2 linked regions of the Maricaulis maris genome follow. Each later gene encodes a partner of the first gene's protein in a complex. Links are inferred from orthologs where the notes say so. Each region holds a gene or a part of one and is shown on either strand. Other genes may lie near its edges.

The links. The genes of interacting proteins can lie anywhere in the genome.
Region 2: the proteins of AAA969_RS03160 (region 1) and tldD are in contact, whole or in part, in a solved structure (PDB 5NJ9), measured with the Escherichia coli proteins. The link is inferred for Maricaulis maris from one-to-one orthologs.

What each region holds. Positions count from the first base shown.
Region 1 is NZ_AP027270.1:708,408-712,005, forward strand. What follows is about bases 566-3,421. They hold AAA969_RS03160 (TldD/PmbA family protein), read right to left. Parts: upstream 2,747-3,421; coding sequence 1,385-2,746; downstream 566-1,384. Other genes in these bases: AAA969_RS03150 (ABC transporter ATP-binding protein), read right to left, coding at 566-1,079; AAA969_RS03155 (DUF4170 domain-containing protein), read right to left, coding at 1,095-1,349; AAA969_RS03165 (MAPEG family protein), read right to left, coding at 2,787-3,179; AAA969_RS03170 (DsbA family oxidoreductase), read right to left, coding at 3,217-3,421. In the rest of the region: more of AAA969_RS03150, read right to left, coding at 1-565; more of AAA969_RS03170, read right to left, coding at 3,422-3,598.
Region 2 is NZ_AP027270.1:2,361,451-2,365,126, reverse strand. Bases 159-3,092 are described here. They hold tldD (metalloprotease TldD), read right to left. Parts: upstream 2,367-3,092; coding sequence 951-2,366; downstream 159-950. Other genes in these bases: coxB (cytochrome c oxidase subunit II), read left to right, coding at 2,918-3,092; AAA969_RS11225 (TonB-dependent receptor plug domain-containing protein), read right to left, coding at 159-727. Outside these bases: more of AAA969_RS11225, read right to left, coding at 1-158; more of coxB, read left to right, coding at 3,093-3,676. UniProt on the Escherichia coli protein: Metalloprotease involved in CcdA degradation. Suppresses the inhibitory activity of the carbon storage regulator (CsrA).

The DNA of each region.
Region 1 (3,598 bases):
ACACCGGCGAGCGCCAGAGCGCCGGATTTGACCTCAAGAGCCGGCGCATCCAGTGCAGCGGTCACGGTTTCATCGGTGTCGAGTATGACGAAAACGCGCTCGAGGACCGCAAAGCCTTCCTGGACGACGGCGTTCAATGTTCCGAGCGCCCGGATGGCCGGCGAGATCACGCCGATCCCGGTCAAAACGCCGATGATATTGCCCAGCGAGGTCTCGCCCTCCAGCATTCGCCAGCCAGCAAAGGCGACCAGTCCGGCAAAGGCCAGCCCGCCGACCACTTCGAGGATCGGATCGACGCGGGCCTTGTTCTCGGTGATCTTCAGCAGGAAGCGCAGACGGTCGGCGAAGGATTGACGCGCGCGCTCGCCCTCATAGTCCTCAAGCCCATAGGTCTTGACCATGCGGGCGCCGGAGAAGCTTTCCTCGAGCTGGCTGGTGACCTCGCCCATCTGGGCCTGGGCCTGTGATGAGGTCTTGCGCAGGCGCTGGCCAATCCGGATCACCGGCCAGGCGGCGATCGGATAGACCACCAGGATCAGCAGCGACAGCATCCAGTCGAGGCTCAACATGACGCCGATCGTGATGATCACGGTCAGCACGTCGCGCATCAGGTTGTTGGAGAGACGGACGATCGTCTCGCGTAACAGGGTGATGTCATTGGTGAAGCGCGAGACCAGTGAGCCGGTGCCCTCGGCCTGCAGCCGGGCGAAATCAGCCCGGACCAGCTTGGCGAACATGGCGTTCTGCAGGTCCTGCATCACGTTCAGCGCGAGCCGGTTGGTCTGCACGGTCTGCAGATAGAGGCTGACGCCGCGAATTGTTGCCAAACCGACGACCGCCAGCGGGGCCAGCGGGAAGAAGTCGGCGGCGCCGGTATTCAGCTTGTCGAAGGTCCAGGCAATCACACCGGCATAGGAAGCCGCAGCCCCGGCCGTGATGGCCGACAGGATGAGGGCCAGCACGACAAGGCCGGGCCGCCGCCACAGCCAGTCACGCCACAGCCGTTTGCCAAGCGCAGCGGTCGAGGCCGGTTTGGCCTCGTCGGCGTTCGCCGGGCCGGAGTGTGCCGGGTCTGTCACGCCGCGTGTCGGACCCTAGCCGTCCTTCTTCTCGGTCGAGGGATCGAGAAGCTTGTGGGCGTGGATGATGAAATAACGCATATGGGCATTGTCGACCGTGCGCTGGGCCGCGCCTTTCCAGGCCGCGCGGGCTTCGGCATAGTTGCCGAATGCGCCGACAAAGTCGACGGCGTCGAGATCCTTGAATTCGCAGTTCTGCGGGTCGACGCAGGCCAGCTCGCCACCGATCACGAGGTGCAGCAGCTGGTTGTTGATCTTGGTTTCGGTCATGCCGGGCTCCTTGGGTTGGGCTGTCCGGGACGGGCCTAGAGGCCGCCGATGGACATGGCGTCCACAAATACGCTGGGGGCGTTAACAGATCCCCGAAATTCCAGATCACTGCCCGGAATGAGACGGGCATAGATGTCGATCAGATTGCCGGCGACGGTGATTTCGCTGACCGGATGGTCGATCTGGCCATCGGCGATGCGATAGCCGGAGACCCCGACCGACCAGTCACCGGTATTGGAATTCAGCGACGGGCCGAACATTTCCATGACCAGGACACCCTCCTTGATCCCGCCAATCAGATCGTCGCGGCTGGTCGAACCGGCTTCCATGTGGAAATTGGTCGGACCGGCACCGGGCGAGCCGCCCATATTGCGGCGGGCATGGCCGGTCGGCGCCATGTCGAGCTGGCGCGCGGCGGCGGAGTTCAGGAACCAGGTGGTCAGTCGGCCATCCTCGATTATGGCGCTGCGCTGATTGACCGTGCCTTCACCATCAAAGGGTGAGGAGGCATGGCCCCAGGCCCGGTGCGGATCGTCAATCACGGTGATGCCCGGCGCAAAGATCTGTTCGCCGAGCTTGTCGCGCAGGAAGGAGACGCCGCGGGCAACGGCCGGTCCGGAAATGGCCCCGGCCAGCGATCCGATAAAGGTCGTGGCGACGCGGCGATCAAAGACCACCGGCATCACGCCCGAGCCGAGCTTTTTCGGTCCGACCCGGCGGGCGGCCCGTTCACCGGCTTCGCGGCCGATCTCGACGCGGTCGCGCAGGTCGGCGCGGCGGCGGGCGCTGGTGGCGGCATAGTCGCGCTCCATGGCGCCGTCCTTGCCGGCGATCACGCTGGCGCCATAGCCGAAGACGCTCTTCTTCCAGCCGGCATTGAAGCCGGTGGAGGTGGCGTAGGCGGCGGCGCCCTGTCCGGACGAGGCAAAGGCCGCGTCGGTCATGGTCACGCCTTCGACGGCGCGGGCGGCGTTCTCAATGGCGAGCGCCGTTTCCTCGAGCTCTTCCGGTGACCATTCGCCGGCCTCGAACTGGTCGATCACCGGCGGTGTCTTGCACAGGCGCTCAGGGTCTGCCAGCGCGGCATAGGGGTCTTCCGGCGCAGCGCGGGCCATGGTCACGGCACGGCCAATCGTGAAGTCGCGTCCTTTTTCCGACAGGTCGGAGAAGGCGACGCCGGCATGGCGCTTGCCGACAAAGACCCGCAGACCCGCATCCAGTGTTTCCGACCGGCCGATATCCTCCAGCTTGCCGTCGCGCACCGAGAGCTCGGTTTCACGCGACTCGGCGACCGAGGCTTCGGCGCTGTCGGCGCCGGCTTTCAGCGCGCGGGCAACAAGGTCGGCTGCGATCTCTTGCAGGGCGGCGGGGTCGGGGGCTTTGAAGGTCTGTGTCATGCAAGCGCTATAGCCCCGCGAGGCCCCGCCGGGCAATGGCTCAACTGATGGCCGTCCAGATCAGGAAGCCCGAGCCGACAATCAGCGCCACCCAGGTGAGCAACGTGCCGACGGCACGACCAAACGAGGTCCCTGACGAGGTCGACAACCCCCAGGCATGCAGGACCCGGCTGAGCGTCAGCGTGATGCCGATGCCGTGCACGACCAGGATCGGGGCGCTGGACAGGGCGAGCGCGCCGATAATGATCAGGCCGACGGGGACGTACTCGATGGCATTGCCGTGAACGCGGCAGGCCCGCTCGAGCGCTTCATCGCCGCCGGTCCCGAAGCCGACCTTGGCGCGCTGGCGGTGGCGCACGACGTTGAAGGCGAGAGCCATGAGCAAAAGCCCGTTGATCCCGGTGTAGAGTGCAAAGGCGTCGATAGCGGTCATGGTGTCTCCCCCGTCTGACCGGCCCGGTTGTCCGGGCCTATTCTGTTTCTGCCGGTTCCTTGGTCGCCTGGCGGATGGCGTCGGCCAGTACGGCCGGCTCCTGGGCGCCGGACACGGCAAAGCGTCCGTTGAAAATATAAGTGGGCACGCCCGACACGCCGAGCTTGCGATAGAACAGCTCTTCTTCCCAGACGGCTTTCTCGTCGCGGTCGGTGGCCAGGAGGTCTGCGGTCACGGTGCGGTCCAGTCCGGCATCGCCCGCCAGCTCTGCCAGCGTATCGCGATCACCGATATTGCGGCCCTGCGAGAAGAAGGCCGCGAACAGGGCCTCCGCCATCGCGTCGGCCTTGCCCTGACCGCCGGCCCATTTCATCAGCCGGTGCGCATCGAGCGTATTGGGGCGCTGGGTGATCTCGTCA
Region 2 (3,676 bases), 1.7 Mb from region 1 along the record:
CGCGGGCGTCGACGCGCAGGCGGGAATCGTCATCAATGTCCCAGTTCATCGACCAGGTCGGCGCGAACTCCTCGTACTGACGCTGGTCGTTATCGTGCCCCCGCCGAAATTCGACATCAGCGGCATCATGATCCGCGGTGTGACGCTCGACCCGGTTGCCGCTCATCCCGGTGTCGATGCCGAAGGTCATCTCGGTCGGCCCGACCGGGGTCGTGTAGGAGGCGATGATGCGCGGGCCGAGCCGTCCGCTGTCGGACATCTGGATCCGGGCATCCCAGGAACCGGCCCGGCCGGCACCCTCGCGCAGGATCACATTCACCAGCCGGGAGTGACCGCGCATGTCATATTGCGGCAGGGCTTCCTGGATCAACTCGATCCGTTCGACATCGCCAACCGGAATGCGCTGCAGCACCGTCTGCAGCGACAGCGACTTGTTGGACGGGCGTCGTCCGTCGATCAGCAGATTGCCGAAACTGTCGCCCAGGCCGCGTCGGCTGGTATCGCCGTTCGACAGGCCGAAGCCCGGCACGCGCGACACCATGTCGAGCGCGGTGACCGGAGCGTAGTCGGTAAAGAAGCCCGGCTCATAGGTGGCGACACCCGCCTGGCCTTGTACTTGCGGTGTCGTCACCGCTGCCGGTCCGTCCTGAACGGCCCAGGCTGGCGTTGCCAGGAGCGCGCCGATGCACGCACTGGCCGCCCCGTATCTGATTGTCCCTCGCATCATGTCCCTCAGTGTTGTTGCGGCCCCACGCCCCGCCAACCCGCTCTAGGGGTGACGGAGCGCGGCCGCTACGTAAGCTTCGGTAAGGTTGCTCACGGACCCGTTATGCGGGTGCCGCCCTGCCGGAGGGACGCTTCTCTAATTGTTTGATATTATGCGATAATATCGGCAGCCCGCCGACATGTTATCGACGTTTCGGCCCGACATGAAATTTCAGTCAGACGGGCTAGCTGCCCGATCCACCGACCGTCAGGCCGGAGATTTTCAGGCTCGGCTGGCCGACCCCGACAGGCACGCCCTGGCCCGCCTTGCCGCAGACGCCGACCCCCGGATCCATCTCGAAATCATCGCCGATCATGGTGATCTGGGTGAGGGCGGTCGGACCGTCGCCGATCAGGGTCGCGCCCTTGACCGGGGCGACGATCTTGCCGTCCTGCACGCGATAGGCCTCGGTGCACTGGAAGACGAACTTGCCGGAGGTGATGTCGACCTGGCCGCCGCCGAAATTCACGGCATAGATGCCGTCCTTCAGGCTTTCGACCATTTCCTCGCGCTTGTGCTCGCCGGCCAGCATGTAGGTATTGGTCATGCGCGGCAGGGGCGGGTGGGCGTAGGACTGGCGGCGGCCATTGCCGGTCGGCTTGTGACCCATCAGGCGGGCATTCATGCGGTCCTGCATATAGCCGGTCAGGATGCCGTCCTCGATCAGGACCGAGCGTTCGGTCGGCGTGCCTTCATCGTCAATCGTCAGCGAACCGCGCCGCTCCGGCATGGTGCCGTCATCGATGACGGTGACGCCCTTGGCCGCCACCTGCTGGCCCATGCGACCGGCGAAGGCGGACGAACCCTTGCGGTTGAAATCACCTTCCAGGCCGTGACCGACAGCCTCGTGCAGCAGGACGGCGGGCCAGCCCGGTCCGAGCACGACGTCGAACACGCCGGCCGGCGCGTCGACCGCATCGAGATTGACCCGGGCAATGCGCAGCGCCTCGTCGGCCATCGGTTTCCAGGCATCGGGTGTGATCCAGCGGTCGAACTCGGCCCGGCCACCGGCACCGGCGGAACCGGTCTCGCGGCGTCCACCGCGCTCAACGGTCACCGAGATGTTCAGCCGGACCAGCGGGCGGATATCGGTTTTCAGATCACCATCGGCGCGCAGGATCGAGACCGAGCGCTTGGCTCCGGCGATCGAGGCCGAGACCTGGACCACGCTGGCGTCCCTCGTCCGGCAATAGGCGTCGATTTCCTGCAGCAGGGCTGCCTTGGTCTCGAAACCGGGCCGGGCGACCGGGTCGATGGCATCATAGAGCTTGCGATTGGTGCCGGCCGGCGGCGGCGCCAGAACGCCGGCATGGCCACGCTTGACCGCCGAGGCGGCCTCGGCGGCGCGGCGGACGGCATCGAGCGTCGGGTCGGAGGAGTGGGCATAGCCGAACGCGTCGCCGGCCACGCAGCGCAGGCCGAAGCCGCGCGAGGAGTCCAGATTGGCGGCTTTCAGGCGGCCATCATCAAACACCAGCGATTCGGAAACCTCGGTCTCCAGGAAGAGCTCGCCATCATCCGCGCCATGCAGCGCGTCATGCAGGATGGGCTGCACGCTGTCGGCATCAAACTCGAACTGGCTGATCGGATCATCGGACATGATGCGCACACTCCCGGGGCTTCCATACACCTTACATAGTCGAGCACGTGCCGGGCGTGAACACAGGGCGGGTCGCGGAGCACAGTCGGGCCGGGCGTCCGCTCAGCCCTTGGCGGCGCTCACCCTGATTCGCAGACGCGGCATTTCGTCCTGCGACAGCGGCGGTTTCATCCCGGGCCGGAGGCGGTCTCACCGTCGGCACACCCCGGTCGCGTGGACCCGGGCGCCGGATCGAGTGCGGCGGCGCAGGCGGTTCCGGCCTGTCAGGGCAGGCCTCGAGCGCTGTATGAGACGAATGGACGCATCATTGCGGCCTTCCCGTCGCCGTGAAGCGCCCCATGATTGGTCGGGTACGAAACGACGGATGACCAGAGCGAATGAAGCTGGGTAAACGGCCTTCCACAGGAGCGCATTCTCCTGTAATGCCGCCCCTAGTGTGAATGATACGAGAAAATTACCGTTGACGGCCTGACACGGCTGGAGACGGGCTCTATATTCCGCCGCCACCGGTGGGTAGTCCCGCCTTAATGACTGACTTGTATGGGGAAGCCATGCGATTCCTGACCGCACTTGCGCTCACTTGGACGACTTTCGCTGCCGGCGCGTTCGCTACGCCCGGTCAACCGACTGACGGGGGCCTCGGCTTTCAGCCGGCCGTGACGCCGATCATGGAACAGGTGACCTCGTTCCATAATATCCTGCTGGTGATCATCACCGCGATCACGCTGCTCGTGATGGGCCTGCTGATCTATGTGATGATCCGGTTCAACCGGAAGGCCAATCCGACGCCATCAAAGAACAGCCACAACACGCTGCTCGAAGTGGTGTGGACGGCTGTGCCGGTACTGATCCTGATCGGGATCGCCATCCCGTCCTTCCCGCTGCTCTACTTCCAGGATGATATCCCGGAAGCCGACTTCACGCTGAAGGCGACGGGCAACCAGTGGAACTGGTCCTATGAGTATCCCGACCATGAAGTCGCGGAATACTTCTCCAACATGGTCGAAGAGCCGGATCTCCAGCCGGGCCAGCTGCGCAACCTGTCGGTCGACTATCCGCTGGTCGTTCCGATCGACGCCACGGTCCGCCTCCAGGTGACCGCGTCGGACGTCATCCACAACTGGGCGATGCCGGCATTCGGGACCAAGATGGACGCCATTCCGGGCCGCATCAACGAAGCCTGGTTCCGGGCCGAGCAGGAAGGCGTCTACTACGGTCAGTGTTCTGAATTGTGTGGCCTGCGCCACGCCTTCATGCCGATCGAGGTTCACGTCGTTCCCCAGGATGTCTTCGACGCCTGGATCGCGGCA